DNA from 3 places in the Agrobacterium sp. 5Ca50 genome. Region 2 is predicted to be linked to each of the others. Evidence: predicted binding sites of a transcription regulator. Region 2 holds the regulator's gene; each other region holds the start of a gene.
The links. The regulator PhoB, encoded in region 2, activates phosphate uptake and scavenging genes when phosphate is short. The targets are predictions, from matches to a motif close to TGTCATNNANCTGTCAT.
Positions count from the first base shown of each region.

Region 1: a site for PhoB is predicted at 5,460-5,476, ahead of ACZ5FM_RS18320 (DUF47 domain-containing protein). Genes of this name have one in related genera too.
Region 3: a site for PhoB is predicted at 8,116-8,132, ahead of ACZ5FM_RS05775 (LTA synthase family protein). Genes of this name have one in related genera too.

Region 1 covers NZ_AP026439.1:128,572-139,317, forward strand. Annotated here, with positions in the region: gene ACZ5FM_RS18300 (putative bifunctional diguanylate cyclase/phosphodiesterase) at 1-1,063, opposite strand, end outside; gene ACZ5FM_RS18305 (DMT family transporter) at 1,435-2,331, shown strand; gene ACZ5FM_RS18310 (methyl-accepting chemotaxis protein) at 2,441-4,705, opposite strand; gene ACZ5FM_RS18315 (NUDIX hydrolase) at 4,892-5,407, opposite strand; gene ACZ5FM_RS18320 (DUF47 domain-containing protein) at 5,516-6,160, shown strand; gene ACZ5FM_RS18325 (inorganic phosphate transporter) at 6,160-7,164, shown strand; gene ACZ5FM_RS18330 (DMT family transporter) at 7,232-8,113, opposite strand; gene ACZ5FM_RS18335 (carboxylesterase family protein) at 8,346-9,077, opposite strand; gene ACZ5FM_RS18340 (hypothetical protein) at 9,508-9,735, shown strand; gene ACZ5FM_RS18345 (GlxA family transcriptional regulator) at 9,828-10,746, opposite strand, start outside.
Region 2 covers NZ_AP026438.1:3,625,933-3,636,678, forward strand. Annotated here, with positions in the region: gene phoR (phosphate regulon sensor histidine kinase PhoR) at 1-284, shown strand, start outside; gene ACZ5FM_RS17385 (substrate-binding domain-containing protein) at 476-1,510, shown strand; gene pstC (phosphate ABC transporter permease subunit PstC) at 1,692-3,176, shown strand; gene pstA (phosphate ABC transporter permease PstA) at 3,173-4,498, shown strand; gene pstB (phosphate ABC transporter ATP-binding protein PstB) at 4,515-5,330, shown strand; gene phoU (phosphate signaling complex protein PhoU) at 5,433-6,152, shown strand; gene phoB (phosphate regulon transcriptional regulator PhoB) at 6,183-6,866, shown strand; tRNA gene ACZ5FM_RS17415 (tRNA-Leu) at 7,196-7,282, opposite strand; gene ACZ5FM_RS17420 (ABC transporter substrate-binding protein) at 7,827-9,425, shown strand; gene ACZ5FM_RS17425 (ABC transporter permease subunit) at 9,569-10,573, shown strand; gene ACZ5FM_RS17430 (ABC transporter permease subunit) at 10,589-10,746, shown strand, end outside.
Region 3 covers NZ_AP026438.1:1,204,731-1,215,476, forward strand. Annotated here, with positions in the region: gene ACZ5FM_RS05745 (DUF1127 domain-containing protein) at 42-188, opposite strand; tRNA gene ACZ5FM_RS05750 (tRNA-Leu) at 969-1,053, shown strand; gene tig (trigger factor) at 1,243-2,664, shown strand; gene ACZ5FM_RS05760 (hypothetical protein) at 3,139-3,771, shown strand; gene sthA (Si-specific NAD(P)(+) transhydrogenase) at 3,792-5,198, opposite strand; gene ACZ5FM_RS05770 (DUF1003 domain-containing protein) at 5,491-6,027, opposite strand; gene ACZ5FM_RS05775 (LTA synthase family protein) at 6,094-8,061, opposite strand; gene ACZ5FM_RS05780 (NAD+ synthase) at 8,260-9,939, shown strand; gene ACZ5FM_RS05785 (glyoxalase superfamily protein) at 10,077-10,454, opposite strand; gene ACZ5FM_RS05790 (TolB family protein) at 10,637-10,746, shown strand, end outside.

The DNA.
Region 1 (10,746 bases), on a different replicon from region 2:
CTATCTCACTCATCAGGCCGTCTGTTTCTGCCATCGGAATGAAGACGGCAGGCGGAATCTCGCCTAACAGCGGGTGTTGCCACCGCAGCAAAGCTTCAAAGCCGAATATCCTGTTGCCTTCGGCAATCGGCTGGTACTCAATGGAAAACTGGTCTTTTTCCAAGGCTATGCGTAGGCTTCTCCGCAGCAGTTCGCGCTGTTCGATGATTTGCAGCATCGCGACATCAAAGGCGCTGGCGCGGCCGCGACCTTCCTTTTTGGCCGCATAAAGCGCGATATCGGAGGCCTTCATCAGTGTCTCGGGATCGCTGCCATCACCCGGCGCAATCGAAATGCCAACGCTGAGGCCTACGAATACCGAAATTCCATCGATTGTGAAGGATCGCTTGAAGGCGTGAACCAGGGCATCCCCCAATTCACTGGTACGTTGGCGCTGGTCCTGACCGGAGGTGATGACGGCAAACTCATCCCCTGCCAAACGGTAGGCGGACTCCTTGCCGACAAGACATTCCTTGATCCTGTCAGCAGCCAGTTGCAGCAGCTTGTCGCCAGCGGGATGCCCCAGCGTGTCGTTGACAGGTTTAAAGTCATCAAGGTCAAGCTGCATCAGTGAAACACTGTTGCCATCAGACGAAATGGCGGTGAGTGCCGCCGATAAATCTCGCGCGAACTGGCGCCGGTTCGGCAGTCCGGTCAGCGGGTCATGGGTTGCCTGATAGAGCAGGGCCACGCGTTCAGTTTCATCTGCCGTTCGATGGGTCTGGACGACGCCGTAAAAATCACCGATCGCGTGGATTGCAAGTTCGCGAAATGCGCCAGCACCGAGGTCACGGCTGAGACGCAGTGGTTGATCCGGTGTCGCACCAAAGTGGCTCAAGACGCTCGCCCTGTCCAACTCTGGATAGATCTCCCAAAGGGATAAATCGCTTTCACGCGAAACGGAGGTCTGCACAGTTGCCGCGACATCAACGAGTTTGAACTGACGATCGAAGATCGTCAACTTGTCAGCACAATCACTGGTGCCGCCGGAAGACCGTTGCCAACTCGATTGCGCTTTGCTCATCTCTGAGAGATTCTCCCTCATCACAGGCTGCTAGAAGCTCTTTTCTTGGCTCAATATTAAGGCATATTAGCGTCGACTACTTAAAAGTCGATCAATAAAGTTGGTCGCATCAGAGATTTGCTTTTCCAAGCCATTCGGCCAAAGTGTCTGCATATCCATCTGATAGTGCTTGCGATTTGAAATTAGAACGCCGCAATTCTTGGTCTCGTCAATCGACGTGTCAGGCGCAGGACGACAAAGGTTGTTTGCACAATTAAATCTCACCGGATCCTGCAAGTTGCTTTTGCAGTTGCAACAGAGCGCGCCACACTCTAACGCCTTGTACCACAATATCGGGCGGATAGCGTCACGATCGTAAAAGCATTGAGATAATGACCGCAGCTCCCGACAGCAGAACTCTTCTTGGAATTGCCCTTGCATCTGGCGGCTACGCCTGTTTTGCCTTACAGGACGCGCTGGTTAAATGGCTGGTGGATACCTATGAAGTGCCGCAAATCCTGTTCATGCGAAGTCTGGTCATCGTATTGATCACCGGCACGCTTGCAGCGCAATTTCGCCACCCGTCGATATTCAAGAGTAAATATCGTGGGACGCTGGTGCTTCGCGCGGCTTTGATGTTGTTTGCCTGGTTGCTTTTTTATAATTCCGCCAAGGTCATGGGGCTGGCGGAGCTGACGACGCTCTATTTTTCCGCGCCAATCATGGTTGTGTTCCTGTCGATCCCGATCTTGAAGGAAAAGGTAGGCATTGGTCGCTGGATTGCCTGTTTTGGCGGGTTTGCCGGCATGGTGATCGCGGCAAATCCGACCCATTCACCCCACGTCATTCCGGCGCTGATGTGTATCCTTGCCGGTTTTTTCTGGGCTTGCAGCACCATTCTCATTCGCCTTGTCAGCAAGACGGAAACGACGCTCACCCAGATGTGGGCGACGAGCCTGCTGTTCGGTCTTGCTTGCGCCGTGACATTTCCGTGGATCTGGAAAACGCCTGACATGCTCGGTTGGTCCTTGATGATCGGTCTGGGTCTTGTCGCGACAATAGGTCAATACCTGCTTTACGAAGGGTTCCGCCATGCGCCGGCGTCTGCCTTGGCGCCGGTGGAGTATACCGGTCTCATCTGGGCTTTCGTGTACGGCTATCTGATCTGGGCCGAAATCCTCGCGACCAATGTTTTTGTCGGTGCCTTTGTAATCGTTGCCTCAAGCCTTGTTCTTGTCGCATGGGAGCGGCGGTCCATTCGTCTGGCAGAAGGTCGCGCTGCTGTCTAATTGCGGAGCCCGTATCTCGCGATCAGCATACCCGTGGTGTCCGGATATGAATAAGGCGGGAATGATCTCCATTCCCGCCTTTGCTTGTTCAACGTTTTAAACCTTCAGATCAGAACTCTTCCCAACTGTCGGTCGCTGCCGCCGTTGCCGCACCAGAACGACCACTAAAGGCCTGAGCGATTTTGCCAACCATACCACGTGCAGGTGACGGGGAAGGGGTTGAACGCGGCGAGGCAGCCATCAGGCCTGCCGTCTTGCGCAGGGCTGCAGTTTGGTTGCTCGTGCCGCCAACGCCACCATGTCCAAGCTGGAACTGGCTGATCAATTCGCGCAGACGACCGGCTTCGGTGGCAAGCGTAGCACCGGCGGCATTGGCTTCTTCCACCATCGCCGCGTTCTGCTGCGTTACCTGGTCCATTTGGTTGACGGCCGTGTTGACTTCCGCCAATCCAACAGACTGTTCGCGCGACGATGTCGCAATCGAATCCATATGCTGATTGATGGTGACGATGTAGGATTCAATGGTACGAAGAGCTTCTCCGGTTTCGCTGACCAGTTTGACACCGCTGCCAACTTCGACAGACGACTTGCTGATCAGTTCTTTGATTTCCTTGGCAGCCTGCGCTGAGCGCTGGGCCAGCTCCCGCACTTCCTGTGCAACGACCGCAAAGCCCTTGCCAGCCTCGCCTGCTCTGGCGGCTTCAACGCCGGCATTCAGGGCGAGAAGGTTGGTCTGGAAGGCAATTTCATCGATCACACCGATGATACTGGAAATCTGGCCGGAGGACTCCTCGATCCGTCCCATCGCCTGTACGGCGTTGGCAACAACGGCCCCGGAAAGGCGTGCGCTCTCGTTTGCCTGGATCGCGACCGTACGAGCCTCTTCGGCGCGTTTGGAAGAGTTGGTGACATTGACCGTGATTTGGTCGAGCGCCGCTGCGGTCTCTTCCAGTGATGCCGCCTGCTGTTCAGTCCGCTTCGACAGGTCGTCGGCACTCTGGCTGATTTCGCGCGAGCCGCTATCGATAGAGCTGGTCGAGTGCGCAACAGATTGAAGCGTGTTGCGCAGCTGTTCGGCCGTTGCGTTGAAGTCTGCACGCAGGTTTTCGAAGTCTGCCGCAAACGGACGATCAAGTTGATAGGTCAGGTCGCCGGATGACAGATGTTTAAGACCGGCAGCAAGGCCGTTGGTCGCTTCAGCCATGGCCTCGGCGCGTTGACGCTCTTCCTCGGTATTTTTGCGGCGCTGCTCTTCGGTCAGATTGCGCTGCTCGTCGGCCTGACGTTCAAGTTCCTGTGTCTTGAGGGCATTGTCCTTGAAGACCTGAACGGCGCGCGCCATGGCACCGGTCTCGTCAGAGCGGCCTTCGCCTTCGATGGTAACCGAGAGATCGCCAGCCGCAAGACGTGACATAGTCCCAGTCAGGCGACCGATTGCATCACCAAGTGATTTTGCAAACATAAAGAACGCCGCAAGTGCAAGCAGCGACGTCACAATGGTCACGCCGATCATGGTCCACAATGCGGTGCGGGCCTGCGCCAGCATATCCGTTGCATCGGTGCCAATTTCAAAGACGCCGATCTTTTCCCCAGAGAAGGAATTGAAAGGTACTGCCTTGACCAGTATGTCGCGACCGTCGAGCACCAACGGTTCGAAGATGGCTTTACCATCAAATGCAGCCTGCACCGTTTCCATAGGCAGAAGCGTCTTACCGTCTTCGGTCGATGACTGGTTGACCAGCTTGCCTTCGGACATGACGTTGACGGCGATCTCTGCGCCAAGTCTTTGGGCAAGCGGTGTGAAATAGGCGTTGGAAAGTTCGGTTCCGATATCAACGACACCGACAACCTTGCCGTCGACAAGAACAGGTGCGACGGCATAAATGCCAATGCCGGTACGACCGGGCTCGATACCGGCGGAAACCTTGCCGGTCGAGATTGTCGAGGCGACCGTCTTGCGGCGGTTCAGATAGTTGTCACCGAATTTTTCAGGCGCATGGGCGCGCGCAATGACGTTACCCTTGGCGTCGGCAACGGTAAAGTTCTGCAACCCGCCGACCTGTGCGATTTCTTTGATGTTCTTGGAAAATTTGTCCAGAAGTTGCTGGCGGTCATTTGCGTGAACCAGGCCTGCAATATCAGGTTCACCCGCAAAGGCCAAAGCCATCGCCGAAGCAGAGCGTTGAATGGCTGCCATATCGGTCTGGATAACCTGAAGATCACTTGCTGCCTTGCTATCAAGCGCCTTGTCATTCATATCCGCCTGACGATACCAGGCCAGTCCACCGATGGCAGCACTGGCAAAAAGCACAGCGGCAAAGCCGTAGCCCGTGATTTTGATCCAAAGTGGTTTTGTTACGGCTTTCGCATTCATTTCGGTCCCCCTCCGCGAAATATCTCTCCTCGGGACTATGTGCCTAAAGCTTCAATTTTTAATAAAAATCGTGATGATTTATTACTATTTATTTTCGATGCCGCTTGGCATTTCGGGGAGGTGTGGGGGTGTTTTGCTTCGTCAGCTAAGTTTCGATTTCAGCCGCGTCTGCCTGCACTTTCGCTGTTACTTTCCTTTTGGCCGAAATTCGACCAGCAGCGACTTGAGCTCTACTTCACGGACACGGCGCGCGGCTTCGTCGGGAGAAAACCATGCGACCTCGCGCTGCCCTCGTTCCTTGAAGTCGGCGACGGCATCGGTGGCCTCGACTTGAAAAACCTCAACCACGCAGGGTGCGACATCGCCGTCATCCAGCCATTTGAGGTATGTGTATCGACCAACCGGTTTCTTTCTGGCACGGCCACGAATGCCCGCTTCTTCCCAGGCCTCGATTTCTGCAGCCTGATAGGGCTTTTTCTTTTTCATCGGCCAGCCCTTGGGAATGACCCATCGCCCCGTGCCTCTCGTTGTGACCAGCAGGATCTGAATGTCATCTTGCTCGGCTAACCGCCGAAAACACAACGCGCCATATTGCGTTCGAAACCCGCCAGTGAACAGCTTGTCCGGCATCGATGCTAATTGTTGCAGCAAACTGCTTGATTTGGGAGGCGACCTCTTACGGTCCGGTTTTGGGGCTTTCATCCAAAGATAAATCGCTGATTTTTAGCCAAGCTTCAATCGTCCAGTTGCATTTATGACAGTTTTATGACAGCGCAACAGCGATCAGCCTGAAGGCAAGGAATAGAAGTCATGATGAGTATCTTCCGGAAAATGATGCCGCGCGAAGACAAGTTCTTCGATATGTTCAATGAACATGCGCGAACGGTCGTGGAGGCCGCAGAAGCCTTGCGGAATCTTCTGAATGGCATAGACCTTGAAGCCAATTGCGAACGTATCGTTGAGCTTGAAGATCGCGCCGACAATATCACCCGTGACGTTCTCCTTGCGGTTCGTCGCAGCTTCATCACACCCTTTGACCGTGGTGACATTAAGGATCTCATTCAGTCGATGGATGACGCGATCGACATGATGCACAAAACGGTAAAGACCATCCGCCTGTTTGAGCAGAGAAGCTTCGATCCGCTGATGCGCCAAATGGGTGAAGAAATCGTGCGGGCTGCACATCTTGTCGCAGCGGCCATTCCACTTCTCGACAAGGTTGGCGCCAATGCCCAGCGACTCAGCGCAATTGCCGAGGACGTTACGCGTGTCGAAGGTCGTTCGGATGACCTGCACGATCAGGGTCTGAAAGACCTGTTCCTGCGCCACGGCGCGACTGGCAACGCGATGGCCTACATGATTGGCAGCGAAATCTATGGCGAACTGGAAAAGGTTGTCGACAGGTTCGAAGATGTCGCCAATGAAGTCAGCGGCATTGTGATTGAGAACGTCTGATGGACGCAACACTCGCTTTTCCGCTTTTGGCGGCCCTGATCGGCATCGCGCTGTTTTTCGACTTTCTCAACGGGCTGCATGACGCGGCCAATTCGATCGCAACGATCGTCTCGACGCGCGTTTTGCGCCCGCAATATGCGGTAGCCTGGGCTGCATTTTTCAACTTCATTGCCTTTCTGTTCTTTGGCCTGCATGTGGCTGAAACACTTGGAACCGGTATCATCGACCCCGGTATCGTGTCGCCTGCGGTGATCTTCGCCGCATTGATCGGGGCGATCGTCTGGAACATCATTACCTGGATTTTTGGCATTCCATCGAGCTCGTCGCACGCTCTGGTCGGTGGCTTGATCGGTGCTGGCATTGCCAAGGTCGGCGTTTCCTCAATCGTCTGGAGCGGCTTCCTGAAAACCGCTGGCGCGATTTTTATGTCGCCGGCAATCGGCTTCTTTCTGGCCCTGGTTCTGGTGCTGGCGGTGTCCTGGATCTTCGTGCGCCAGACGCCGTTTGCGGTTGATCGTACCTTCCGTATCATGCAGTTCATTTCGGCATCGCTTTATTCACTCGGTCACGGCGGTAACGATGCTCAAAAGACCATGGGTATCATCGCGGTCCTTTTGTTCAGCCAAGGCTATCTCGGCTCTGAGTTTTACGTTCCTTTTTGGGTAGTGATTACCTGCCAGTCGGCGATGGCGCTCGGCACATTGTTTGGTGGCTGGCGCATCGTTCACACGATGGGATCGAAGATCACTCGTCTTAATCCAATGCAGGGATTCTGCGCGGAAACCGGAGGCGCATTGACGCTGTTTGCCGCGACGTGGCTCGGCATTCCAGTTTCGACCACCCACACGATCACTGGCGCTATCATCGGTGTTGGTGCAGCCCGTCGTATGTCGGCGGTGCGCTGGGGATTGGCGGGCAATATCGTCATTGCCTGGATTGTTACCATGCCAGCAGCGGCGCTGATTTCCTACGCGACCTTCAAGCTGGTTTCGCTGTTTGGATAAAATAATGGCTCCGGCTTGATTGTTAGCCGGAGTTTCCTCTTGTCAGCGGCTCATCTGACGTGATGGTTCAGATGATCTCCGTGATGACCTTGGAGCGGCGATATTCTCGCCAGACCGTGAACAGGCCGGCTCCCACCACAATCACTGCGCCAAACACCATGTTCAATGTGATGGTTTCACCGAAGAACAGGGTAGCAACTGCGACGCTGAGCACCAGCTGGAAATAAGTCAGGGGCTGCACCTCGACCGCTGTCAGCAGTGAATACGCCTTGATCAGGAAATAGTGGCTTATCGCACCGCAGATGCAGAGAGCGGCCATCGGCAGCCAGTCGCTTGGGGCAATGGGTGTCCAGTAGAAGGGACCAATGATGGAGGCCGCGATCGCGCCCACAATGCCCGCATAAAAAACGCTCGTGGTGGCGCTGTCGTGATGCCCGACGGCACGGGTTGCGACGTTGTAGAGTGCGTACATCAGGCTGGCGCCGAGCGGAATGAGCAGTCGAACGTCAAAATCGACATTCACAGGGTTGAGGATAACGAGAACTCCGATCAGACCGACAAGAACGGCCAAACCTCTTTTCCAGCCAACCTGCTCACCAAGCAGCGGAATGGATAGAACCGTGACGATGAGGGGAGTGGACTGCATGATTGCCTGGCTCATGGCGAGGCCTGCAGTCGTAAAGGCAATAACAACAATAACCACTTCGCTAACCAGCAGCAAACCACGAATGATCTGCAGAAACGGCCGTTTGGTGGTGAGCGATGCCCGCAGGCCACCAGGTGCAGCGGCCGCCAGAATTGTCACAAAAACGGCGAATGCCCAGAACCGGATCATGGTCACCATGATTGGCGGGTATTTTTCTCCAAGCAGCTTCGAAAAAGCATCCTGACCGGCGAATATCGTGACGGCGAGCAATACGTAGACGTAGCCCGATGCTTTACTGTTCATTTCTGCTGCCTTGAGCCTGTTCTCGTGGTGGAAAGCATATCTTCTATACCCGAAAACAAGACATTGCTTGAAAATTATGATGGCAAATGTTGGTACCCTGCAAGAAGAGGAGTTTTGGTTTTGCCTGATACTATACCGTTGGTACGCAGGCTGATTTTGTGCAGATTTCAGGCGTCAATTCAGACACAGAAACGCCCGGACAACCAACGGCTGATCCGGGCGCTTAAAGTGGTTATTGTGGGGTGGTTTGCAGCCGTTGTTTCAAAAGCCAGTCCCATAGTTCGGGATCGTTCAAGGCAGCCAGCTCAACGCCTGAGTGATCGACACCTTCAAACACCGTCAGTTTGGCGTCCCGTTTCAAAGTCTTGAGACGTTCATACAGGATGACGGAATCCGACAAAGGGATCACGTCGTCATTGGCGCCATGAAAGACCCAGAATGTCGCTTTTTCGTTGGTTCTGTTGAGGTAGTGGCGATTGCCGCCGCCCGCTATCGGCGCAAACGCAGCAAAGGTTTCAGGATATTGCTCAGCCAAGGCCCAGGCTCCAAAGCCGCCACGGCTATACCCTACAACATAGATACGGGATGGATCGACACGGTGTTTTGCAATAACTTCATCAAGCGCTGATTTTACTTTCTCGATAGGATAAAGCAGCTCCTCACTCGGGTTTTGAGGTGAAAAAACCAGAAACGGAAACTGCTTGCCATCTGCGATCAGCTTCGGAAGCCCGCTCGATTTGACTTTTTCAATATCGCTGCCGCCTTGGTCGCCGCCGTGAAGCCAGACAACGAGAGGATATGTTTCGCTTGAGGTTTCATAACCCTCCGGCGTGTAAATCAGATAATTGAGGTCATTCTTGATAGTTGCCGTTGATGTCATGGCAACCTGATCGGCCAGTGCTGCTCCGAACGTGCTTGCTGTCAGTGCTGCGCACAAAACAGCAGACAAAAATCCCTTTTTCATCCGTGTATCTCCTCTTTAACGGTTTCGGGGTTCGTCATGGTCATGCCCCACGTCTGACAAAGAAAGTTTCATGGCCAATGAAGGGTGATGACAGTTTGAGGCACCAACGTCTTAAAGAGTAGCGAAGTTGCAGATAAGGGCGCGAAACACATATTATCGTTGTTGCCCACTCTCACTATTTTGCGTCCAAGGCGCCAATTTGGGAACTGGATAAGGCTTCAGCCGTTTTCTTTTACACATCGCGCGGCACGCTCACGACATGGACTTCCCCGGCGTTTTGACCGGATAGCAATTGTCAGGCGTGCCGCAACGATCCCCGACATTATTGATAATTTGGCTGGGGGGTTGAGCAAATACATTTGCCATCGGCTGTCTTGAATTATCAAACCTGACTCCTACATCGCTTTCCGTTGTGGAGGTCACATTTGTAATGCCATCGTTTTTTGAAACCACTTTTGGACCTATTGAACTAAAAATTATTGATACTGCTTTGCATGAGTGGCGCAGCCATCACGCGCTGAAAAAAGATGATCCGGATGTCAGCATTGCAGCTGAGATTTGCATCAATCTTTTCCGGGAAGGCCACAGAACTGTGCCAGATCTGCAGGATGCCATGGCCCGCCATAAGGCTCTCAATGATATGACAGCCCGCCACTAAAGCATCTATTTCAGGCGGTTTTTCCGTCCTGAGTAAAACGTTGTGTCGCAAGTCAGAACATCGAAATTGTCTTATTGGGACATGTGTAAGTGTTAGGTTTGCGGCACCAAAACGCCGACAGCAAGCTCCCCGGTTGGAGTGCCCTGTCTCAGATGGCTTTTTCTAAATTCGCTTGGGCTCATTCCACGTTCGGCCCGCAAAAGCCTAGTGAGGTGTGGAGCATCGCAAAAACCACTCGCCAGCGCAATTTGCGTGACGGTTTCTTCTGTGGTGCGAAGCAACGAGAGCGCTCTCTCAAGGCGAATTTCCAGATAAATCTTTGATGGCGTCGTGCCTAGATCACTCAAAAACCGCCGTTCCAGACTGCGCCGTCCAACGCCCAGATCCTCGCCGATCTCCGCGACTGTCTTTGGGGTTTCGATATTCTGCTGCATGCGAAGGATGGACTTTTTGACGAGCGGATCATTGGCCCGCCTTGAGCTTTGTTGCCCAGGTTGAGGTTTTTCACCGCTTAGCGCGTTGTCGATCATCATGATGTTGAGGCTTTTGATCGCCGCCGACTGACCGATATGCCGCTCGACCAAAAAGGCTGCCAGATGCGCAGCACTGTGACCGCCGGAACAAGTCAGGCGGTTGCGATCCACCACAAAGATCTGATCTGCAACCAGTTGTTCGGTATCGAAGCGGTCCAGAAAATCCTGATGGTGAAACCAGCTTACACAGCAGCGATAACCATCCAGTAGACCTGCCTCATGCAAGATAAAGACACCTGTACACAGACCAACAACAGGGAGGCCGGTGGTTGCTCGTGACTGGAGAAAACGCAGCGTTTCCGGATCCAACGCACTTTGGTCACCAATCAACCCGCCCACGACGACGATATAATCATAGTCTTTCGCCTGGGTGAGACGGGTATCGGGCTGCACCTTTACGCCGCAACTTGACCGCACGCTGTCCATGGTCGCCGACAGCACCGACCATTCGCACAATATAGGCCTGGAACGGTCTGCC
Region 2 (10,746 bases):
CCTGTAAATACGGCCAGGAAGGCAAGGTCGTTGATATCTGGCTGAAGACACCGCCCGGAAAGCCGGTAGAAGTCAGCGTTATTGATAAGGGGCCGGGCATTCCCAAGGAACATTTGCCGCGTTTGACGGAGCGGTTTTATCGCGTGAGCGTCACTGATAGTCGCTCCAAAAAGGGCACAGGTCTCGGTCTTGCGATCGTCAAGCATATCCTGACGCGCCATCGGGCACGGTTGATCGTGAAATCCGAATTGGGCGAAGGAACCGAGTTTACCGTCAGATTCTGACATACTCAGTCATCAAGTTTTTCAACTGATATAAAATAACATTTTATATCAATGGCTTGGTGTGTCACAAATGTTTCATTGAAATGACATAAAAGCATAAGCCAAGCGCGGCTAATAAGGACGCGCCGAACGCAGGAAAGTGCGAGTGCCGCATAGGCTGCGTCCTTACAAACCCATAATGGGAGAGACAAATGAACATCGTTAAATTGACCGCAGCAGCTTTGGTGGCTTCCGTTGCATTTGCAGGCGCCGCCGCTGCTCGCGACCAGGTACAGATCGCAGGTTCTTCGACCGTTCTTCCATACGCGAAGATCGTTTCCGAGACGTTCTCCGAAACCTTCCCGGCCTTCAAGGCGCCAGTTGTTGAATCCGGCGGCACCGGTGGCGGTCTCAAGGCATTCTGCTCCGGCGTTGGTGAAGGCACCATCGACGTTGCCAATGCGTCGCGCGCAATCAAGGGCGAAGAGCTCGAAGCTTGCAAGGCTGCTGGCGTCACTGAAGTTCAGGAAGTCAAGATCGGTTATGACGGCATCGTTTTCGCGATGGACTCGTCCAACCCAGACGTCAAGTTTGAGCCGAAGGACATCTACCTCGCTCTCGCAGCTGAAATCGTTCAGGACGGCAAGCTCGTTGCCAACCCTTACAAGAAGTGGTCCGAAATCAACAAGGAACTGCCTGATGTAGCAATCGCTGCTTACATCCCTGGTTCCAAGCACGGCACACGCGAAGTCTTCGAAGAGAAGATTATGGCTGAAGGCTGCAAGGAAGCTGGTGCAACTGACGCCATCAAGGGTCTGGTTGCTGATGCCAAGCAGGCTGCTGCTAAGTGCGTAGCTGTTCGTAAGGACGGCGCTTCGGTTGATATTGACGGCGACTACACAGAGACCCTGGCTCGTATCGACGCCAACAAGACCGGTCTGGGCGTATTCGGCCTGGCTTTCTACGAAAACAATGCTGACCGTCTGAAGGTTGCTACCATCAGCGGCGTTGTTCCTTCCACGGAAACCATTGCTTCTGGCAAGTACCCAGTATCCCGTCCGCTGTTCTTCTACGTGAAGAAGGCTCACCTGGGCGTTATCCCAGGCCTGAAGGAATACGTTGAGTTCTTCACGTCTGAAGAAATGATCGGCCCAGACTCTCCGCTGGCCGCTTACGGTCTGGTTGCTGCGCCTGACGCAGAGCGCGACGAAATCCGCGCTAACTTCGAATCCGGTAAGACTCTCTAATATCTTGACGGCGCGGGGTTTTCCCCGCGCCGTTTATTCCCTTGGGTGTCTGGCTTGTTCCGGTTTCACCCTTGGCGTATTGGGATTGTGAAAACGGTCAGGCTGCCCACAGAGGCGTGTTATTTGCCACCGTTACGTTGTTTTGCTGCACCCTGCCGCCCCGGCATGCCGAGGAAATTTTATGAACACATCGATCCTTTTGCTCATACTGGCATTGATCGGCATTGCCAGCTACCTGCTTGGTAGCCGCCGTGCTGCGGCGCTTGCCGGCGGCCGTTCCGCCGTCATGCATTCCCGCTCGGGTTATCACGGTTCTTATGTTCTTTTGTGGGCCGTCATTCCAGCCGCCATCATTCTGGGTATCTGGCTGATTGTCAGCCCAATGGTCATCACCTCCACCGTGCGTGGCGGTTTCCCGGAAGACGTTCGCGCCCAGTCGCAAGCCCAGCAGGGACTGGCTTACGGCATGGTCGGCGCAATTGCGCGCGGCATGAACGCCCTTTCGGCTGAAGAACTCGCCGCGGTTGAGGCTGGCACGACAGATATCCGTCCGCTTCTGTCTACCCGTGGTATTGCCTTGGCCGGCGACCCTCAGCCCTACATGATCGTTTCTGCCAAGGAACTAAACGACCTGACCTCGATGAGCCGCATTGCGATGATCGTTGTGGTGCTTGGTCTGGCCCTTGGCGGTGCAGCCGTGTCTTTCCGTTCGATTGCGCCGCGCTTCCGCGCCCGTAACAGAGTGGAAAAATTCATTCTGACCGGTCTGATACTTGCCTCCTCGATCGCGATCCTGACCACGGTCGGCATTATCCTGTCGATGCTGACGGAAGCGATCCAGTTCTTCAATATGGTGCCGGCACATGAGTTCTTCTTTGGAACCGTGTGGGACCCACGTTTTGCGGCTGCTGGTGCAACGGACAGTTCCGGTCAGTTTGGTCTCATCCCACTGTTGATGGGTACGCTGTACATCGGTCTGGTTGCCATGCTCGTGGCCGTACCGGTTGGCCTGTTCTCGGCTATCTACATGGCGGAATACGCTTCGCCGCGTGTTCGCTCGATGGCCAAGCCACTTCTCGAAGTGCTCGCCGGTATCCCAACCATCGTTTACGGCTTTTTCGCCCTGACGACTGTTGGTCCGTTCCTGCGTGACATCTCCACCCAGATCAACGGTCTGGCAACGGGTAACTACACCACCTTCATCCAGGCACAGAGTGTTCTGACCGCTGGTTTCGTTATGGGCATCATGCTCATTCCTTATGTGTCGTCGCTGTCGGACGATATCATCACCGCCGTGCCGCGGGCACTGCGTGACGGTTCGCTCGGCCTTGGTGCAACCCGTTCGGAAACCATCAAGCGCGTTGTTCTGCCAGCTGCCTTGCCGGGTATTGTTGGTGCTATCCTCATGACGGCATCGCGCGCTATCGGTGAAACCATGATCGTTGTTCTGGCCGCCGGTGTTGCCGCGCGCATCCAGTTCAACCCATTTGAACCGATGACGACCGTGACCGTGAAAATCGTCAGCCAGTTGACGGGCGACCTTGAATTTACCTCGCCCCAGACGCTGGTTGCTTTTGCCCTCGGCATTACGCTTTTCACCATCACGCTTTGCCTCAATATCTACGCGCTTTACATCGTGCGCAAATACCGGGAGCAGTATGAATGACCGACGCAGTTTCCTCGCCGGCCTCCACTCCGTCTGCCAAGGCGTCCACAAACCGTCGCGATATCGGTATTAAGCGTCGCTACGCTGCTGAACGCCGGTTCCGTGCCTATGGTGTCGCTGCGATCTCGTTTGGCTTGATTTTTCTCGCGCTGTTGCTGTGGTCGGTGATTGGCAAGGGCTATACCGCCTTCCAGCAGACGATGATCACGGTGCCTGTCGAGTTCTCCGAGCAGGTTATCGACCCGAACAATGAGCGCGCTCAGAATCCGGCAAAGTTGATGACCGCCAACTACCCGATCCTGGCACGCGACGCTGTTGCCAAGGTTCTGGGTATTGCACCTGACAACCGTGCAGACCTGCGCGCTGTCAATGCCATGATCTCCGATAGCGTGCGCACTCAGCTTCGCGATATCGTGACCAAGGATCCGTCGGTTATCGGTACGACCCGCAACGTGTCGCTGCTGGCGGCGGGCGACATCGACTCTGCTTACAAGGGTCAGATCGACCTGTCTGTGGCCGAAGCCAGCCGCAAGGTAAAAGACAATCAGGTTGGCTGGATGAACCAGCTTGCTGAGGCTGGCCAGTTGGCCAAGCACTTCAACACCGGCATCTTCTTCAATGGCGCATCCAGCCGCCCGGAAGCCTCTGGCGTGGGCGTTGCGCTGATCGGCTCCTTCTACATGATGCTGATCGTTCTGGTGCTGTCGCTGCCAATCGGTGTTGCCGCTTCCATCTATCTGGAAGAGTTTGCTCCGAAGAACCGCTTCACCGACCTCATCGAAGTCAACATCAACAATCTCGCGGCCGTTCCGTCCATTGTGTACGGTCTGCTTGGTCTGTCGGTGTTCATCAACTTCATGGGCTTCCCACGTTCGGCATCGATTGTTGGTGGTCTGGTTCTGACCCTGATGACCCTGCCAACCATCATCATTGCTACCCGTGCGGCACTCAAAGCAGTTCCGCCATCTATCCGCGCTGCGGCCCTTGGCCTCGGTGCATCGAAAATGCAGACGATCTTCCATCACGTATTGCCTCTGGCCATGCCGGGTATTCTGACCGGCACGATCATTGGTCTTGCACATGCTCTGGGTGAAACCGCACCGCTGCTTCTCATCGGCATGGTGGCCTTCGTTGCCAACTACCCGACCACACCAATGGACCCTGCTACTGCCTTGCCAGTCCAGATCTACATGTGGGCAAATGAAGCAGAACGCGCTTTCGTAGAGCGTACATCGGGAGCAATCATCATATTGCTTCTGTTCCTGATTGTTATGAATGTAGGCGCAATCCTTCTGCGTCGACGTTTCGAACGGCGCTGGTAAAAGGAGCTTGAAGCAGATGAACATGATGTCGGAAGCAGCAGTTGAAAAGGCGCTGGACAAGAAAATGAATGATGTTTCGCTTAAGATGATCGGCAAGGACGTTTCGGTTTATTACGGAGAGAAGCGCGCGCTTTTCGACGTGAACCTCAACGTTCGCGAAAACACCGTAACTGCGCTGATCGGCCCATCGGGTTGTGGTAAGTCCACATTCCTGCGCACATTGAACCGCATGAATGATACCATCGATGGCTGCCGCGTTACCGGCAAGATCACGCTCGATACGGATGATATCTACGATCCGGCCATCGACGTGGTGGAACTGCGTGCCCGCGTCGGCATGGTGTTCCAGAAGCCAAACCCGTTCCCCAAGACGATCTATGAGAACATCTCTTACGGCCCACGTATTCACGGCCTGGCAAAGTCGCGTGCGGACATGGACCAGATCGTTGAATCCAGCCTTCACAAGGCCGGTCTCTGGAACGAAGTAAAGGATCGCCTGCACGAATCGGGTACCGGTCTTTCCGGTGGTCAGCAGCAACGCCTCTGCATCGCCCGTGCGGTTGCCGTCAGCCCGGAAGTCATCCTGATGGATGAGCCTTGCTCGGCTCTCGACCCGATTGCAACGGCACGTGTGGAAGAACTGATCCACGAACTGCGCACCAACTACACCATTGTCATCGTGACGCACTCGATGCAGCAGGCAGCTCGCGTTTCGCAACGCACGGCGATGTTCCACCTCGGCCATCTTGTCGAAGAAAACGACACTGACAAGATGTTCACCAATCCAGACGACCAGCGCACGCAGGATTACATCATGGGACGCTTCGGCTAATCCTGGAGTAATCGCCCGCTGTTAACGTGAAAGAATTGTGCCGGAGCGACTTGGAGCCATTTAGCTTCGTCTCGCGTCCTTGCAGAAGCCGGAGACTTTGAAATGACATCGACACATTCGCATATCTTGTCTGCTTATGACGATGAGCTGAAATTCCTGACACGCCGCATCTCTGAGATGGGTGGTCTTGCAGAACAAATGTGCGCGGATGCAGTTCGCGCATTGGTCAACTCCGATGCGGCTTTGGCCCAGAAGGTCATTTCAGAAGACGTCGTACTTGACCACGCGGAACGCGAAATTGGTGACAAGGCAATTGTGACCATTGCCAAGCGTCAGCCAATGGCGGCCGACCTGCGCGAAATCATCGGTTCCCTGCGTATTGCAAGCGACCTGGAGCGCGTTGGCGACCTTGGCAAGAACACTGCCAAGCGCGTAATCGCTGTTCAGGGCACGGGCGTACCACGCAAGCTGGCACGCGGCCTGGAGCACCTGTCCGAGCTGGCACTGGTTCAGCTCAAGGAAGTGCTTGATGTTTACGCAACGCGTTCTGCCGAGAAGGCCAATGCCATCCGTGAGCGTGATGAAGAAATCGACGCTATGTATACCTCGCTGTTCCGCGAACTGCTGACATACATGATGGAAGATCCGCGCAACATCACCACCTGCACGCATTTGCTGTTCTGCGCCAAGAACATCGAACGTATCGGTGACCACGCAACCAATATCGCCGAAACCATCTATTACATGGCAACAGGCAGCCAGCTTGAAGGTGATCGTCCGAAGGACGACAGCTCCAACACGCTCGGTGCTGTAACCGAATAATAGATAGACGGACTTGAGCGGAGTACAGCCATGTTGCCGAAGATCGCAGTCGTAGAAGATGAAGAAGCCCTGAGCGTTCTGCTGCGTTACAATCTAGAAGCCGAAGGCTACGAAGTCGACACGATCACCCGTGGAGACGAAGCAGAAATTCGTTTGCAGGAACGGGTTCCTGACCTTCTGTTGCTGGACTGGATGCTGCCGGGTGTTTCCGGCATCGAACTGTGTCGGCGCCTCAGAATGCGGCCTGAAACAGAACGCCTGCCGATTATCATGCTGACGGCGCGTGGTGAAGAAAGCGAACGCGTTCGCGGTCTCGCCACCGGAGCGGATGACTATGTCGTCAAGCCGTTCTCCACGCCAGAGCTGATGGCACGTGTGAAAGCTATGCTGCGCCGTGCGAAGCCCGAGGTGCTGTCTTCGGTGCTAAAATGCGGTGATATCGAGCTTGATCGTGAAACGCACCGCGTTCACCGTAAAAGCCGTGAAGTGCGCCTTGGGCCAACCGAGTTCCGCCTGCTGGAGTTCCTGATGTCCTCACCGGGGCGCGTGTTCTCACGTTCGCAGCTGCTCGACGGTGTCTGGGGGCATGATATCTACGTCGACGAACGCACCGTTGACGTGCATGTAGGACGTCTGCGCAAGGCGCTGAACTTCTCCAATATGCAGGATGTCATTCGCACGGTTCGTGGTGCGGGTTATTCGATGGAAGCTTGATCCGGTCTTTCATCATGTAAAAACATCAAAGGCGCGGCTCATAGTCGCCCTTTTTGTTTCTGGGAGAGCTTTCACTACCCATGAGTTCACAACTCATCGATGCCACCGTTGCTCGATATGAGAACGCGGCATATCCAGTTTGGTGCAAAATTGACCTGAAAATTTGCGGTTTCAGACACGCCCAATCCGACGAACAAAACGATGGTTCGAATTGGTCGAAATCTATCATTTTCAGACAGGCTGTGAGGAGTAACTAGGCCCTAAACGCAAAAAAGCTCCGGAGACCGGAGCTTTTTTGCAGGCTGATTTAGATAACTAAATCAAGAAATTGGTGCCCAGAAGAGGACTCGAACCTCCACACCCTTGCGAGTACCAGCACCTGAAGCTGGCGCGTCTACCAATTCCGCCATCTGGGCGACGGAGAGCGATGTACGGCGAGCAGCGCTCTATGTCAACGGACTTTTTTATTTTTTATGACAAATTGTTTTCAGTCATACGGATTGGCGATTCAACTAATTGAAAATAAATAGTATTTTTACGTGAAAATTTCCGCGCATGGTTTTGCACAGCCTCTAAGCCCTTGTTTTATGCGGATTCTGCGTTTTGCCTGATTTGCCAAGATGCTGGTTTTGCGTGGCACCAATTCCCTCACATATCAGAGCCTTAAATAAGGCTGGCCTGTATCGATACAGGAATCTCTGGTTGTAACAGAATAAATCATATCTTTAGGCAAAAAGGGGGCTTCCGCCTCTGCCTCTCGTGATGCTAAGACAGCTTTTCGGTTACAGCGCCCGTTATTTTGGCAATGGGGGCAGCGAGGCTGGAACAGCAAAACGGAAACTGCCTTGTGAAGCTCTTCCCGTGTTGTGGCTCCGGCATCGGAACAGACTGAAATTACGATAATGACTCAACCATTCCCGTCTGTTGGCACAAACGGGAACATAAAAGTGGGAGCTATACATGAATTCCAAAATTGGCCTCATTGCGGCAGCCTTGCTGTCTGCAACATGCTTCGCCAATGTAGCAAGCGCGAAAACCTTCGTTTACTGCTCCGAAGGTTCTCCAGAAGGTTTTGACCCGGGCCTCTACACCGCCGGCACCACCTTTGACGCCGCTGCACACACTGTTTACAGCCGCCTGCTCGAATTCGAGCCCGGCACAACCAAGCCAGTTGCTGGTCTTGCTGAAAGCTGGGAAGTTTCGGAAGACGGCACGGTTTACACCTTCAAGCTGCGTCCGGGCGTAAAGTTCCAGACAACTGATTTCTTCACGCCAAGCCGTGAACTGAACGCCGATGACGTTGTTTTCTCCATCGAGCGCCAGATCAAGACTGACAACCCATGGCACCAGTATGTTGCTGGTACATCCTGGGAATATGCTGCCGGCATGGGCTTCCCAGAGCTGATCAAGTCGGTTGAAAAAGTCGACGACATGACGGTCAAGATCACCCTGAACCGTCCTGAAGCACCTTTCCTGGCAAACCTTGCGATGCCATTCGCTTCGATCGTTTCGAAGGAATACACCGACAAGCTCGCTGCTGACGGCACCAAGGAACAGCTGAACCAGAAGCCAGTTGGCACCGGTCCGTTCGCATTCGTCGGTTACCAGCAGGATGCCGTTATCCGTTACAAGGCTAACAAGGAATACTGGGGCGGCGCGCCTAAGGTTGACGATCTCGTATTCGCGATCACCACCGACGCTGCTGTTCGTTACCAGAAGCTCAAGGCTGGCGAATGCCACCTGATGCCGTTCCCGAACGCTGCTGACGTACAGTCCATGAAGGCTGATCCAAACCTGCAGGTTATGGAACAGGAAGGCCTGAACGTTGCTTACCTCGCCTACAACACAACGCAGGCTCCGTTTGACAAGGTCGAAGTCCGCAAGGCGCTCAACAAGGCTATCAACAAGCCAGCTATCGTTGATGCAGTGTTCCAGGGCATGGCAACGCCTGCCAAGAACCCGATCCCACCGACAATGTGGTCTTACAACGACAAGATCGAAGATGATTCTTACGATCTCGACGCTGCCAAGAAGATGCTTGAAGAAGCAGGCGTGAAGGACCTCTCCATGAAGGTCTGGGCAATGCCGGTTTCGCGTCCTTACATGCTCAACGCACGTCGCGCTGCTGAAGTTATCCAGGACGACTTCGCAAAGATCGGCGTAAAGGTTGAGATCGTGTCCTACGAATGGGCCGAATACCTCGACCGTTCAAAGGCTAAGGACCGTGACGGCGCTGTATTCCTAGGCTGGACTGGCGACAATGGCGATCCAGACAACTTCCTCGACACACTTCTCGGCTGCGAAGCTGTTGGCGGTAACAACCGTGCGCAGTGGTGCAACAAGGAGTTCAACGATCTGGTGAAGAAGGCCAAGGTTACGACCGATCAGGCTGAGCGCACCAAGCTCTATGAAGAAGCTCAGGTTATCTTCAAGAAGGAAGCTCCTTGGGCAACCATCGACCACTCCCTGTCCATCGTTCCGATGCGTAAGGAAGTCAGCGGCTTCGTTCAGAGCCCGCTGGGTGACTTCACATTCGAAAATGTGGACATCGCTGAGTAAGCTGTCATCGTTAAGCGTGCCGCGTGCCTTTTAATAAAGGCGCGCGGCATTTGCTTTGTGCAGTTCCGACAAATTAAGATGTAGGCAAAATCGCCACACCTACCAACGAACAGGTTCCTGAAGGAACAGATCGAAGGTCTACTATGATTGGCTTCCTTGTACGGCGCATAGCTGTGCTCATCCCGACATTCATCGGGGTTTCTATCGTTGCATTTTTGTTCATTCGCTTGCTTCCGGGTGACCCGGTTGCCCTGCTGTCGGGTGAACGCGTCATGTCCCCAGAGCGCCACGCACAGATCAGTGCTGCGCTCGGCATGGATCGCCCGCTGGTCATCCAGTATCTGGATTACCTTGGCGGCGTCCTCACTGGCGATTTCGGCACATCCATTGTGTCCAAATCGCCTATTCTCGGCCAGTTTCTTGCACTATTCCCGGCAACGGTTGAACTGTCCTTCTGTGCGATCGTGCTGGCTATCGCTATCGGTATTCCGGCCGGCATCATTGCCGCCATCAAGCGTGGTTCTGTCTTCGATCAGGGCCTGATGGGCGTTGCTCTTGTTGGTTACTCCATGCCGATTTTCTGGTGGGGGCTTCTGCTGATCATCCTGTTCTCTGGTATCCTGCAATGGACACCGGTGTCAGGACGCATCTCGCTGATGTTCTTCTTCCCGCCTGTTACCGGCTTCATGCTGATCGACTCGCTGCTATCTGGCCAGAAAGGCGCATTTGCGTCGGCTCTCAGCCACCTGGCGCTGCCATCCATCGTTTTGGCCACCATTCCGCTGGCTGTTATCGCCCGCCAGACACGTTCGGCCATGCTGGAAGTGCTGTCGGAGGATTACGTCCGTACCGCACGCGCCAAGGGCCTGTCGCCCTTCCGCGTTATCGGCATTCACTCGCTTCGTAACGCCATGATCCCTGTCATCACCACCATCGGCCTTCAGGTCGGCGTGATGTTGGCTGGCGCTATCCTCACCGAAACGATCTTCTCCTGGCCGGGCATCGGCAAGTGGATGGTCGATTCGGTCTTCCGCCGTGATTACCCTGTCATTCAGGGTGGTTTGTTGTTGATTGCGGGCATCATCATGATCGTCAACCTTATCGTTGATGTTCTGTATGGCCTCATCAATCCACGTATCCGGCACTAAGAAGGAGAAATTCCCATGGCCGATACCGCCATTTCCAAATCCGCAGAGCCGGTTTCCGCCTCTGCGATGCGTCGCCAGATGCTCAAGGAGTTCTGGTTCTATTTTTCTGAAAACAAGGGTGCCGTCATTGGTCTCTATGTTTTCATTGCTCTGGTTATCGTTGCTGTTTTCGC
Region 3 (10,746 bases), 1.3 Mb from region 2:
TCTTGGGATGGTTTGCCGACTAGCGAAGACAGTGGCTAGTATTAGTAGCCAACTGCTGTGCGTGCTACGCGGCGGATGTCGCCACGGCCAATGCCCAGGTCGTTCAGTTCGCGGTCGGTCATGCGAGCGAGTTCTGTAACGGTCTGTCTGTACTTGCGCCAGTTGTTAAGCGAACGAGTGATGTTCATGATCGTGATCCTCTTGATCTCTGTTGTGGTGCTCTGCAGTGTTTTTTGCTGCACCCGTTTTCTGAAGCTGAATATAGCGATTTCAGCGAAAACAAACAGAAACAAGAATAGATGACACCTATGCACCAAATGCACAGCTAGGGCGTATTGCGACCCGTTTTGGTGAAATAAGAAGCTTATTTTTGATGCAGAAGCGATTTGAAGCGGCATTTTGGGGTGATTTTCACCAGCGGTGCGCCGTGAATGCTTAGCAAAACGTAAATTTAAATCGATCTGGAAGCGCCGATACAGCTGTTTAAGTGCCAGATGGCGGAGGTGTGGCAAATAGATGGCAGACATGTGTCGAGTGCATGCCTTTTGGGATGAGGCAGATATCCTCAATGCATCGTTGTGTATATTGCGCCCTGATGGCTTGAGTTGGGTAGTTTGCGAGGGTTTGGCGCATTGAAGTGCGGGTAGGGGCGGCTGCGGGTGGTCGGACGGTTCTGTCTGTTTCGGCGTATATATAATGAGTCGCAACACGTCTTGTCATGCGAGGGCCAACAGGATGCTCCATGTGTCGCAATCGGCAGGAAATGTCTGTTAGCTGGCTTAAAAGATGTGTGACCCTGCTGCGATCATTCTCTATTTATGCCGGGAATGGTGGGATATTGCAGATAGCTGCTGGATGACGACGAATAACTGTCATTTTTCCTTTGAACTCCTGAAAACGGATGATATAGAGACGCGCGCTCCGGAAGGCCTCATGTGCCAGATGTTGTTTATGCAGGATTCAAGAGCGCGGGTATGGCGGAATTGGTAGACGCACCAGATTTAGGTTCTGGCGACGAGAGTTGTGGGGGTTCGAGTCCCTCTACCCGCACCATCTGAATCGCTTAAGAAGAATGTGTGAAGCTTTTTGCTTCGCCGCTTCTTTGGCTCAAGCGCAGTTTTTGCTCGGCAAAAAGTTTGTGCATGAAGTATATATAGCCACGTCCGGTTTTAGTTTCCGGCGTCGTGCTCAAAGTAACCAACGGCTGTCTGAGCACTGCCGCCATGATGTGAAGGTACGAAAATGCAGGTTATCGAAACGCTCGCTGAAGGGCTGAAGCGCGAAATCAAAGTAGTTATTCCGGCTGACGACATGAAGTCTCGCCTCAATGAGCGTCTTGCTGACGCCAAGGACAAAGTCCGTCTGAACGGCTTCCGTCCGGGCAAGGTTCCTGCTGCACACCTGAAGAAGGTATACGGCAAGTCGATCATGGCTGAGCTGGTCAACGACCTGATCCGTCAGAAGCCTTCTGAAATCCTGACCGGCCGTGGTGAAAAGTCTGCAACGCAGCCTTCCATCGCGATGACCGAAGACGAAGCAGAAGCCGACAAGATCCTGAACGGCGAAGCTGATCTCGAATTCACACTGACCTACGAAGTCATTCCTGCCATTGAGCTGAAGTCCAACGACGGCATCAAGGTTACCCGCGAAGTTGTTGAAGTCTCTGAAGACGAAGTCAACGAGCAGATCCTCAAGGTTGCTGAGAGTGCCCGCTCTTACGAAACCAAGAAGGGCAAGGCTGCTGACGGCGACCGCGTGACCATGAACTACCTCGGCAAGGTCGACGGCGTTGCTTTTGACGGCGGCGCGGCTGAAGATGCTGAACTGGTTCTCGGTTCTGGCCGTTTCATTCCTGGCTTCGAAGACCAGCTCGTTGGCGTCAAGGCTGGCGACGAAAAGACCATCACCGTTACGTTCCCTGCTGATTACCCAGCTGCAAACCTTGCTGGCAAGGAAGCTGCCTTTGACATCACCGTCAAGGAAGTTGCTGCCGCTGCTGCTGTTGAAATCAACGACGAACTGGCTTCCAAGCTCGGTCTCGAATCGGCTGAAAAGCTGAAAGAAATCGTTCGCGGCCAGATCGAAAGCCAGTACAGCAACGTAACCCGCCAGAAGGTAAAGCGTCAGATCCTTGACCAGCTGGACGAAATGTACAAGTTCGACACACCAGCTGGCCTGGTTGATGCCGAGTTCGACAACATCTGGCGCCAGATCAACACCGATCTCGCACAGTCCGGCAAGACCTTTGCTGACGAAGACACCACGGAAGAAGAAGCACGCGAAGAATACCGCAAGCTTGCTGAGCGCCGCGTTCGTCTCGGCCTCGTTCTCTCCGAAATCGGCGAGAAGGCAAATGTTGAAGTGAGCGAAGAAGAAATGCAGCGCGCGCTGTTCCAGCAGCTGCAGCAGTTCCCTGGCCAGCAGAAGGAAATCCTTGATTTCTTCCGCAACACTCCAGGCGCTTCCGCTTCGCTGCGCGCTCCAATCTTCGAAGAGAAGGTTATCGACAAGCTGCTCGGCGAAATCTCGGTAACGGACAAGACCGTTTCCAAGGAAGAGCTGCTGGCTGACGATGCTGAAGAAGCATCAGAGACCAAGAAGAAGGCTCCGGCAAAGAAGAAGGCTGCTCCTAAGAAGAAGGCAGCTGAAGGCGACGCCGAGTAATCCTTTTCATCCATCGGATGACGAATTTAAAAAGGCCGTAGCACCCGCTGCGGCCTTTTTCTTTTGCCACAACAGGAAAATTGCCACTTTCCCCTGTAGTTTCGACTATTCGCAATTGCAAAAATATCACGCTGCATAGCAAACAAAAATGTGAACGCCTTTCACTCTTGTTCATCTCCCGTTCATCTGGCACCCTTGGGTCATCGTTATCGAGTCACGTCTGAGAGATGTGGGTGAGGGATGACGTACTGCCAATAGTCGGCGGTTGGCGAAGGTCTGCTCGTCGCAGCATGGCTTTTGCGTGTGGTGCCGGATGCGTTCCGCACTCAGTAGCGTCGATGTGAACCAGATATGGTTCGTTGTGGGTCGATGCCAATATTCAACGGGTTTTGCGTCATGGCACTGCGTGAAGACGCATGTCTGGCGCCCTGAGGTGATGAGGGCAGACTGATGTTTGCAAAAAGCAGCCAGCGTATGTGTCTGGCAATTGTCATGCTGGTTCTTTCTCCGTCCCTGTCATTGGCAGATGAGCGTGGATTGATCTGGAACCCGGTGAAAAACTCCGACCGGTCCTACACGACACGCATTGGTGCCAGGTTGCCGACCGACACGCCGATTCGTGGCGGGCTGGAAATGGGCGTGAACGCGTCCAAGGGTGGCGCGATCGTTGATTCCCCGGTGCGCCTGTGGGGCAATCTCACGCTGTTGTCAGAGAATCTGCCTGGTGTGTCGATGGCGCGTGATATCGGCGTTTTGATGAATGCGCTGACCGGTTCGGGCAGCGTTACCGTGACATCCTCGCAAAAGCGCATCGTCACGCCGGAGTTGGACGTGGAAACCAACAGGAACTTTACTGTGCGCTATGATGGTTCTGCCCGCCAATGGGGTGGAGTGAATGTGTCGCAATCGCTGCGATTGACGCGTTCGGAAACCGGGACCAGCTTCGTGCTGACCGGCAATAGCAAGGATACGTTTTCTGAATTCAGTTCGGATGTGGCGCTTGAGCAGCGTCTGGGTGACAATATCACCGTAACCGGAACGCTGAGGCAGGGTTATGAAGATCACTTTCGCCCGGCCATCAGTGCCCGTTACAAAATCAGTTGGTAGTGACGTAAGGCGAGAGCGCCTCACGTTTCTTTTTTCAGTTCGCCCATACGGTTCCATGCGTCGAGGCCGGCAATCTTGTAGGCTTCGGCAAGGGTAGGGTAGTTGAAGGTATTTTCGACGAAATATTCGACGGTGCCTTTGAGGTTGAGAACCGCCTGGCCGATATGCACCAGCTCGGTCGCACCTTCACCGACAATATGAACGCCAAGCAGGCGGCGTGTCTTCAGCGAGAAGATCATTTTCAACAGGCCGGTATCGAGACCCATGATATGGCCGCGCGATGTTTCGCGGAAATGCGCAATGCCGCATTCATAGGGAATGCCACGTTCTGTGACTTCCTCTTCGGTCAGGCCGCAGGTAGAAATTTCTGGAACGGCGTAGATGCCGTAAGGGAAAAACTGCGGTGGTTCGCTGGTCGGTGCACCAACCGCGTGGCGCGCGGCAATACGGCCCTGTTCCATTGAGGTTGATGCGAGGCTTGGGAAACCGATCACGTCACCGGCCGCATAGATGTTAGGAACCGAGGTCTGGAATGTCTCAGGGTCCACCTTCAGGCGGCCGCGACTGTCAGCCTCAAGGCCGCAGGCGGCAAGGTTCAACGTGTCAGTTGCGCCAACACGACCCGCAGCAAACAGCACGGTTTCCGCCTGCAGAACACGGCCGCTGCCCAGTGTGACCTTGCACTTGCCGTTTTCTTCGCGTTCGATCTTTTCCGCCTTCTGGCCGAAGATCAGCTTCATGTTGCGGTCGCGCAACTGGTAGGCGAAGTCTTCGACAATTTCCTTGTCGATGAATTCAAGCATGGTGTCACGCGGTTCAACCACGGTCACCTGGGTGTCGAGCGCACTGAAGATCGTGGCATATTCAATGCCGATAACACCGGCACCAATCACGATCATCGAGCGGGGCAGTTCCTTGATTTCAAGGATTTCGTCGCTGTCGAGAATGGCGTCATGGTCAAAGGGCACATGCGGCGGACGGTAGGGCCGAGTGCCGATGGCCAGCAGAATCGAGGTGCCAGTGACTTTCTGCACTTCGCCATCACTCTTCACGACCTCGAGCGTGTTGGCATCAATGAAGGTTGCCATGCCGCGCAGGTGCTGCACACGGTTTCTGGCAAACTGATGCTCCAGGACTTCGACTTCATGGTCGAGTGTGATGAGAAGACGGCGGCGAAGATCTTCGGCGTTGATTTCCTGTTTGACACGGTATGAGCGGCCATAAAAACCGCGCTCACGCCAGCCTGTCAGGTTCAAGGCTGTCTCACGAAGCGTCTTGGAAGGAATGGTGCCAGTGTGCACCGAAACGCCGCCAACGCGTGAACCTTTTTCGATAACCAGAACTTTCTTTTCCAGTTTTGCTGCCTGAATGGCGGCGCGACGTCCTGCCGGGCCACTACCGACAACGATGAGATCGTATTGATTCATGCAAAGCCTCGAAACGATGAACTTCTAAAGATAACGGTATTCCCGTTTAATGAATGGCTTCCGGTGGAGATGTCATGATGCCATCCGCGTCAGGCGATAAACCGAATCCGCCTGCCATTGCTGCGCCAACAGTGCACTGCAACAATTGCCTGCGTCAATCTGTAGCGTAGGAGTCTGACGGATTCGTAACTGAATGGCTGCTTTGTGAAAATAAATATCGTGGCGTTACAAACCGCTAGGGAGGTGGACGGCATCATTCGGAGACACTTGCGAACTGCCCGCTTATGGCCACTTACGGTTTCTGCAGGTTTGACAGCTGTTCACGAATGCCCGCCATGTCTTCACGCAACGCTGCCAGTTCCGCCAGCACCTTCATGTCGATTTTCTGGTGCAGGGCAAACACTTCCAGCTCGGCCTTCAGGTTGACCTCATAATCCTTGGCCGCCTCAAACCGGTCACGGGTCGTCTGGCGGTTTTGCGACATCATGATGATCGGTGCCTGAATGGCCGCCAGCATCGACAGGATGAGATTGAGGAACACGAAGGGGTAGGGGTCAAAGGCATCCGAGGTCAATACGATGACGTTGATCACAGCCCAGGCAATCAGGAAGGCGAGAAAGGTGAGGATGAAGCCCCATGATCCGCCCACTCGAGCGATCGAGTCGGCCAGACGTTCCCCGAAGGATGTTTCGGCTGAGAAGGCCGCATTGGTGTCCGTACTGACAAATTCCCGGTTTTTCGCGATTTCGAGAACACGCTTCTCGACATCTCCAATGTCTTTTTTGGAGCTTTTGAAACGCGAAACAATGGCTTCATGAATATGGGACACAGTATCTCTCCGTCATGGGAACCTGCTGGAGGCTGACGAAGAGATAAGCGTTTGCCGGGTGTTCGTTCAACTGCTTTCGGCGGTTGTCCGTGTTTCGCCCCAGCTATCTGCATTGTTCAGCCAGTCAAAGCCGGGGAAGAAACGCGATTTGCCGTATTTCTCGCCAAACATCATGTCGTATTGCAACAGACGGTAGTCCCTGATGATGTCGGGTATCGACTGGGAGGAGATCGACCAGTCGGCAATACCGTTATCCTTGGCATCCACCAGCATGTGACGGTCCACAACCGGGTATTGCTTCTGCACACGGCCAAGCATGCCGGTGTAGAAAGGATCATCCATGCCGGCAGTTTTCAGCACGTGGTACGGCAACATGGCAGGGCTGATAGAGCCGATGTTTTTGCGTGTACCTGACTTGGACGACCACACTACCAGAGGTGTTTCATGTTCGCGCTTCATCACCTCAAGAGGTGCACGGCGTGTCGCCACCATGCCCGGCATATAACCGCTTTCGACATAGACCTGACCCATCGGTGGCAGGTGATCGCCAAAGGTCACGATGATGGTTTCGCGGTTGCGTTTCTTGGCCCAGTCAATCAGGCGCGCAATGCTTTTGTCGGACTCATTCACGCCTTGCGCATACGTCGCCAGCGCGTCTTCGGCACCGGGCGAAAGATTGCCCTTGCCATCAACGCGAATGGAATTGTTGGCGTAACGGTTAGCCTCATAGGGGCCATGGCCCTGCAGCGTCACCGCAAACAGGAACAGCGGGTTCTGCGCGTTATCGGCCGTGCTCATGATCTGCTCGAACAGCGCCTCGTCAGAGGCGAAGATGCCGCGCTTTTCCATGGTCGGCATGTTTTCTTCCGAGCGGAACTCTTCAAAGCCAAACGACTTATAGACCTCCTTGCGGTTCCAGAACCATTCCTGGAACGGGTGCATGGCAATGGCCGAATAACCCTCAGCGCGGAAGAAGGTCGCCAGCGAAGGAACAGGCCCACGTATATATTGCTGGTATGGAATACTGCCATAGGGCAGGAAGGCGTTGGAGAAGCCGGTCAGCGCTTCAAATTCCACATTGGCCGTCATGCCGCCAAATTCCGGCGAAAACACATTGCCGGACTGGGTGGCGCGAATGGTCGGCATCGGGTCTGGCGTCAGCGAGACGTTGGAGAGCTTGCGCGGATCCCACAGCGACTCGTTCATGATGACGATAACGTCAGGTCTTTTGCTGTTATTGATGGCAAAGGCCGAACCGTCGGCATAGATATCGGCAATATTGTCAGCATTATAGGTGTCTGGTGCCGAGACATTGGCCATCGGAATGTTGAAGGTAAAGGCCATGACAAAACCGTTATGGCGATAGTTTTCCTTCTGGTCCCACATCATCGGAATAATGTTCAGGCGATCGCGGATCCAGGAATATTGCGAATATTCCATCAGGGAACCGAGACCGGCCAGAACCGGAACGGCAAGCGCCAGGCGCCACAGACGGCCGGTGAGTGGCAGCGCAGGCGACGCCTTGTAGATGAAGCGGGCTGCAAAAACGATGGCAACAATGGCAATGGCCAGACCGGCAAACACACCGACCGCTGCCAGCGGCCGTGCCTGCAACATGGCGGGCAGCAACTGGAAAATCTGCCGGCCAAACAGCATGTCGGAGGGGTAGAGCGGGTCAGAGAGGTAGAACTGCTTCTGGCTGGAAATGAGGGCCGGGATGAGCAGTGCCGGTACCGCAATGATAAACGACTGGTAGTGGCGGCCAAACAGCGCGTCGAGGGCAATCATCGCCAAAAAGACCGCAGCAACCGTGGTCATGCCGGGCCGTGCGGTCGAGGTCAAAAATGTGCCGACATCGGTCAGCGTGCCGCGGGCAATCCATTCCAGGAGAACGACCAGAAGCAGCGCGCCAAGCAGCGTATTCACCACGAAAACCGCTTCGCCCAGCAGCATCGTTATGCGCTTGATACTTCTTGTTGAAAGGGCAAAAGCAGCCCTCTCGGTTTCCTCGATCTCGGGAACCGATTTACTCAATGTCGTCACTCCGGCGGTATGGTCACAGAATCATGAAAAGATCTGTCGTCAATTTGTCATGTAACTGTCACATAAGTTTCATGAACGCGACATGAACTGTTGAAAATGCACAGTGTTTCGGGATGAAATTTACGTGACCGCGCCTGTGCTTCTCATCACTGATTGCGGAGTAAGACGCCACACGTTAAATGGTTATGTATGAGCGACTTACACACCACACCGAATACTCTTCGAATTGCTATCGGGCAGTTCAATCCAACGGTTGGCGACGTGGCGGGCAACCTCGCCAAGGCGCGTGAGGCAAGGGCAGATGCGGCCAACCAGGGTGCCGACCTTCTGCTTCTGACCGAGCTGTTTATTTCAGGTTATCCGCCGGAAGATCTGGTCTTGAAGCCGGCGTTTCTCAACGCCTGCCTGAAGGCGGTTGAAGATCTGGCGGCAGACACCGCCGATGGCGGTCCCGGCGTCATTGTCGGTTTCCCCAGACAGGGTGAACTTGGCCGCCACAACTCGGTCGCCGTGCTGGACGGCGGCAAGATATTGATGCTGCGCGACAAGATCGACCTACCGAACTACGGCGAGTTTGACGAAAAGCGTGTATTCGTGGCCGGCGAAATGCCCGGTCCCGTCAATTTCCGTGGTGTCAGGCTCGGTATCCCGATTTGCGAAGAAATCTGGAACGACATGGGCGTGTGCGAAACGCTGGCCGAAACCGGTGCTGAATTGCTGCTGGTGCCCAACGGTTCGCCCTACTATCGCGGAAAGGTGGAAGTGCGCCATCAGGTGGCGCTGCGCCAAGTTATAGAAACCAACCTGCCGCTGATTTTTGCAAACCAGCTTGGCGGGCAGGACGAATTGGTATTCGACGGCGCAAGTTTTGCACTGAATGCCGACAAGAGTCTGGCATTTCAGATGAGCCAGTTTGAGGCGACACTTGCCGTCACCGACTGGAAGCGCACCGAAAACGGCTGGCACTGCCACAGCGGCCCGATGTCGAAAATCCCCGAGGGCGAGGAAGCGGATTACCGCGCCTGCCTGTTGGGCTTCCGCGACTACGTCAACAAGAACGGCTTCAAGAGCGTCGTGCTTGGCCTGTCCGGTGGTATCGATTCCGCCATTTGCGCAGCGATTGCGGTCGATGCGCTGGGTGAAGAGCGTGTTCGCTGCATCATGCTGCCATACCGCTATACGTCGGATGAATCGCTGAAAGACGCTGCCGATTGCGCCAAGGCGCTGGGCTGCCGTTACGACATTGTGCCGATTGTCGAACCGGTGGAAGGTTTCCTGTCGTCGCTTGCCGAACTGTTTGAGGGCACCGAAGAGGGCATTACCGAAGAAAACCTGCAAAGCCGCACGCGTGGCACCATCCTGATGGCGGTGTCCAACAAGTTTGGCTCCATGGTGGTGACGACCGGCAACAAGTCCGAGATGTCGGTGGGCTACGCCACGCTTTATGGCGACATGAATGGCGGCTTCAACCCGATCAAGGACCTCTACAAGATGCAGGTCTACGCCATTTCGAAATGGCGTAACGAACATGTGCCGCCAACCGCGCTTGGTCCGTCCGGTGAGGTGATACCGGCGAACATCCTTTCCAAGGCGCCATCGGCCGAACTGCGTCCAAACCAGACTGACCAGGATTCACTGCCACCATATCCGGTGCTGGATGATATCCTAGAATGCCTGGTGGAGCAGGAAATGTCGGTGGATGACATTGTGGCGCGCGGCCATGACGTCACGACCGTACACCGCATCGAGCATCTGCTTTATCTTGCGGAATACAAGCGCCGCCAGTCTGCGCCGGGTGTGAAGATTACCAAGAAGAACTTCGGGCGTGATCGCCGTTACCCGATCACCAACCGGTTCAGAGATCGGTAGAGATAAGAGCGGCGCGGATCAAACCGCGCCGTTTTTGTATGCTGTGTTGCCGTGTATGGCTGCAACACGACTCTCGTCGTCTCTATGCTTGTCACAGAGATCCAGCGGAGCGCGTCGGCGCGACATCATTCCCGTCCCTAAATCACCTGACCGACATCGATGCGGTTGCCATCCGGGTCTTCAAAAACAAAGGCGCGCAGGCCGTAATCCTTGTCCTGCAGACCCTTGATGATGCGCAGGCCATGTTGTTTGCACAGCGTATGCAGGGCATCGACGTCACTCACCATCATGTGAGCAACGTTGAAGGGGGCTGCCTTGTGTGACGGCTGCAGGATCAGATGCAGCTCGGCATTGCCCTGTTTCAGGATCATGAAACCGACGGGATTGCCGTTTTCAAAGACCTTGGTGAAGCCGAGAACACCGACATAGAAGTCATGGGCCTTTTGAATGTCCTTGACGGGAAGCATGGCGGCAATCCGGCCAATACGGATGCCTTGATCGGCGATGGAATTCATCGCAGAACCTCGAACCTGGGAGAAACGGGGCAGGGTAAACGGACGGTGCCGAAACGCTGCTGTTCTCCTTATTTGAATTTGCAGGACGGTGCCTGCGGCACTAGGATCATTATGTGAAGGTGTCGGGCGAGGCAAATGAAATGTCCGCTCAATCCTGTTGATGAGCAATCCCGGGAGGATGCGTGCGCAGTTCCATCGAAATCTACAACATCCGCACCCGTCAGATGCGTGTGGTCTGGCAGACCGAGGCGCTGTTTGAGGCGCCCAACTGGTCGCCGGATGGTCAATATCT